One region of the Vagococcus carniphilus genome, then DNA from elsewhere that is predicted to be linked to it. Evidence: riboswitches for the same ligand, from Rfam matches in the RefSeq annotation. Region 1 holds a riboswitch; the other holds the start of a gene.

What was found. A riboswitch is a leader RNA that binds a small molecule or an ion and turns the genes downstream of it on or off. The one in region 1 is predicted to bind magnesium.
Region 2: it holds a riboswitch for magnesium, as region 1 does, so the genes downstream of both, mgtA (magnesium-translocating P-type ATPase) here and H9L18_RS06660 (GNAT family N-acetyltransferase) in region 1, are expected to answer to the same signal.

The regions. Positions count from the first base shown of each region.
Region 1 is NZ_CP060720.1:1,340,361-1,342,565, forward strand. It holds gene mnmA (tRNA 2-thiouridine(34) synthase MnmA) at 1-843, shown strand, start outside; M-box (ykoK) riboswitch at 909-1,077, shown strand; gene H9L18_RS06660 (GNAT family N-acetyltransferase) at 1,190-1,630, shown strand; partial or broken gene mgtA (magnesium-translocating P-type ATPase) at 1,869-2,205, shown strand, end outside.
Region 2 is NZ_CP060720.1:2,096,925-2,099,129, forward strand. It holds gene mgtA (magnesium-translocating P-type ATPase) at 1-1,177, opposite strand, end outside; M-box (ykoK) riboswitch at 1,251-1,419, opposite strand; gene H9L18_RS10300 (bifunctional hydroxymethylpyrimidine kinase/phosphomethylpyrimidine kinase) at 1,539-2,171, shown strand.

The DNA of each region.
Region 1 (2,205 bases):
ACACCTAACCCAGATGTGATGTGTAATAAAGAAATTAAATTTAAAGCCTTTTTAGATTATGCTATGCAACTAGGTGCAGATTATGTTGCGACAGGCCACTATGCTCAAGTAACTCGTGATGAAGATGGTACTGTTCATATGCTAAGAGGTGTTGATAATAATAAAGATCAAACTTACTTTTTAAGTCAATTATCACAAGAACAATTGGCTAAAACAATGTTTCCGCTAGGCCATATGGAAAAATCAGAAGTTCGTGAGATTGCCGAAAAAGCTAATTTAGCAACTGCCAAAAAGAAAGATTCTACAGGAGTTTGCTTTATTGGTGAAAAGAATTTTAAAGAGTTCTTGGGTAAATATTTACCAGCTCAACCTGGAAAAATGGTAACTCTTGATGGTCAAGTAAAAGGAGATCATGCAGGGTTAATGTATTATACAATTGGCCAAAGACAAGGTCTTGGGATTGGTGGAGGCCAAGGTGAATCAAGTGAACCTTGGTTTGTTGTAGGAAAAGAATTAGCAACTAATACCTTGTTAGTTGGACAAGGATTTCATCATGAGCATCTTTATGCAACAAGCTTAGAAGCAAGTGATATTCATTTTACAACTAATGAGAAAAAAGAAACAGAGTTTACTTGTACTGCTAAATTTAGATACCGTCAACAAGATACTGAAGTAAAAGTTATTTTAAATGATGACCAAACTAAAGCAACTGTTATTTTTAGTGAACCAGTACGTGCCATTACACCAGGACAAGCTGTGGTCTTCTATCAAGGCGACGAGTGTTTAGGTGGCGGATTAATTGATTCAGCCTATAATGACGAACAAAAAAGACAATATGTTTAAATAATATTTGTTATTGGTTGACAGTTATTTAAAAATGATTTATAGTACATGTGTGTTAGACAATTAAATAGATTTGTTAGGTGAGGCTCCTATACAAACACAGGCTACTGCCCAAAAACGTCGAGAGACACCAATGGGTATAACAGGAATTATCGAGATAAGGTTTTTCTTAACGTAGCTAAAGCAACGACTTTTACGTTGTATAGTGCTAAAACTCAACGATTGGATCTTAAGAATGCTTATTTAGTGATGAATTCAAACCTCTCGTCGAGTTTTTGGCGAGAGGTTTTTTGCGTGATAAATCAAAAGGAGTGGGAAAGATGGTAAAACAGCAACATTAAGAAGAGTGCTTTTTGGTAGCATTGAGTATTGGGCAGGTGTCCAACTTAGAAATGAATTACTGAAAAAAACATCAGGAAAAGAATTGATTACGACATTACCGATTGAAGAAAAAAATAATTTTCATCTTGTAGTAATTGTCGAAGGGGAAGTAGTTGGGACATTGATGTTATCACGAATGAATCAAACTACTATGCGAATTGAGCAAGTTGCTATTTCTAAAAAAGTTCAAGGACAAGGACTTGGTATTACACTTATTGAATACGCAGAGGAGTTTTCAAGCGAACTTGGATTTCAACATGTTTTTTTAACTGGAAGAGAATCGGCTTGGAGTTTTTATGAAAAGCTAGGTTACCAAGGGAATGACGTGGTTGAAATGAATGGAACCATTAGAATTAAAGAATTTAATAAAATAATAAGGGTAAAGGAGATGGAAACAAATGGATGACAGTAGTCAGAGTCGAAGACAAAAGGGTTTGTGTTATAAGAAATGTTTTTTAAAAGCAAGCTATTATTGTTTATTTGTTTCTAGTAAATAATATTTAGTAACTGCTTTAACCTTTCTTCTTTCACAGCCCAACTAAAGTAAGGAGGAATTATTATGCCTGAATTGGTAATATTTTTATTATTTATAGGTGTTGGATGTTCTCTCTGGGGTTTATTTTACGGAAAGAAGGTAAAGAATAATGGTAGAAAAAAAAGAACAAATGATTCAAAATAATCAACTGAACTATGAGTTTTTTTCACAAGCAACAATCGAAAAGGTATTAGGAATTTTTAAAACATCAAATAAAGGTGTTTCAGATGAAAGAGTAGAAGAATTAAGAGAAGAGTATGGTGAAAATGTTATTTCACATGGTAAAAAAACACCGTTGATTGTTGAAATATTAAAAGCTTATTTCACACCATTTACGATTGTTTTAATTGTTTTGGCTGTTATTTCGTTTATAACTGATTATGTGATTGTTCCTGTGGCAGAAAGAGATTTGACTGGTGTTTTAATTATTACTGCAATGGTAGCAT
Region 2 (2,205 bases), 760 kb from region 1:
TCCATCCCGTTTGATAATTCGAATTTAAAAAGGCCATATCTAATACTTTAGGATCATCATCTCCTAGTGGGCTCACATGCTCTACTAGAACAACACGATCTTCTGTGATAGTTCCTGTTTTATCTGTACACAAGACGTTCATTGCACCTAAGTTTTGAATCGCATTTAATTCTTTCACAATAACTTTCTTTTTGGCTAATGTTTGAGAGCCTTTTGCTAGATTACTTGTTACAATCATCGGTAACATCTCTGGCGTCAAACCAACTGCCACTGCAATTGAGAAGAAGAAAGCTTGTGTCCAATCTCCCTTCATCACACCATTAATTAAAAAGACAATTGGAAATAATATGGAAACCATTCTTAATAATAATTTACTAATATGATTCAAATCACGATCGAAATTGGTTAATTCTCTTTTAGTGCTTGCTTGTTTGGCAATATCTCCAAAAAATGTTTGCTGACCAGTTTTTAGGATAATTGCTTCACCTTGCCCACTTAACACATCAGTTCCCATAAAGATAAGGTTAGTTAAATCAATAGCTGAAGAATCTTCTTTTATTTCTTTATCCATTTTTTCAGCTTCATACTTTTCAACTGGCATCGATTCCCCAGTTAAAGAAGATTGATTAACGAATAAGTCTTTCGTCCAGATAAGGACACTATCTGCTGGAATCATATCCCCTGCTGATAGATAAACAATATCTCCAGGAACGACTTCCTCCATTGGCCTTTCTTTTGTTTCTCCGTCTCTTTTAACAGCACAAGTATGTTTGACTAAATCCTGAAGGGCTAGAGATTCTTTTTGGGCTTTAAAATCTTGCGTAAAGCGAATCAAAGCACTAACAAGAATCATTAGAGACATCACAACAACTGCCTCATAATCTTTCGTTAAAGCAGAAACTACCAACAGACCTGCTAAAACATAAATGAATGGGTCCATGAAAGATTTAACCAGAACTACATACCATGCATCAGGTTTTTGAATATCTACTTTGTTTTCACCGTACTCCTCCATACGGTTACTAGCATCATCGGTTGTTAAACCATTGGGAGAAGTTCTAAACTCCATCATTAACTCTCGATCAGACAATTTTGATAGTTTCATCAACTCAGTGTTTTTGCTATCATTGGTTACATTCTTTTTCATCGAAACCTCTCCTTTAACTTTATTTACTATTCTCTATAAAAATAGAAAAAGGCCCCCTCAACTAAGAGAGTGCCAGAACGCAAAAAGAAGTTAAAAACTTGTATCCTGTTTCTCTTCGTTGAGTTTTAGCACTATACAGCGTAGACAAAATTATCAGCTACATTAAGAAAAGCCTTAATCGACAGTTCCTGTTGACCCAAAACAGATATCTCTGGATATCTGACGGGCAGCAGCGTATTTCTATATAGGAGCCTCACCTAACAGAGACAGTATTCATTTCTCTTCGACTTTAACTCTTTTAAATCTTAAAGTCAAATGGCTCTAGATTTTGGGGAGCTTTTAAATTATTCCTATAGTATAATGAACACATGACATTTTTCTGGAGGTAGCAATGGTTCAAAAAGTTTTAACAATCAATTACTCTGATTCAACTTGTAAAGCAGGTATTCAAAATGATTTAAAAATTTTTCAACAAAATGATGTCTTTGGTTTCTCTGTAATGACTCATTTAACAACACCTAAAGAAGGTTCTAAAGTTTATTCAGAATTCATTAATCCTGGTATTTTAGAGCAACAACTAGATTCTGTTTTTTCAGACGGAACAATGGATGCCACTAAAATCGGGGCGATTAATACAATAGAAGATTTACATATTATGATAAAGTTTATTAAAACTTATGACTTAAAAAATATTACATTAAATATCCGTTTTAAAAACATAGAGTTACATCTAAGAAAAGAAATAATCAAAGAGTTATTTCCTTTCATTTCTGTCTTTATTTTAACAGCACAAGACCTAACTATAATAACTGATCAAAAATACTTTAATACATTTGATGATTTAAAAGTAGCTATGACTAAAATTTCTACTGAAGGAGTTATTATTCTAGAAAACAGTTCTCCTTCTAACAACTCTTATTTAATAAAAAAAGAGCAAACTTTCTTTGAAACCAAAAGAAAGTTTGAAAATCTATCTGCTATGATAACAGCTAATTTAAGCTCAATTGATTTTTTACTTCAATAATAAAAAAACAAAGGACTGAAACATAATTTTTTTA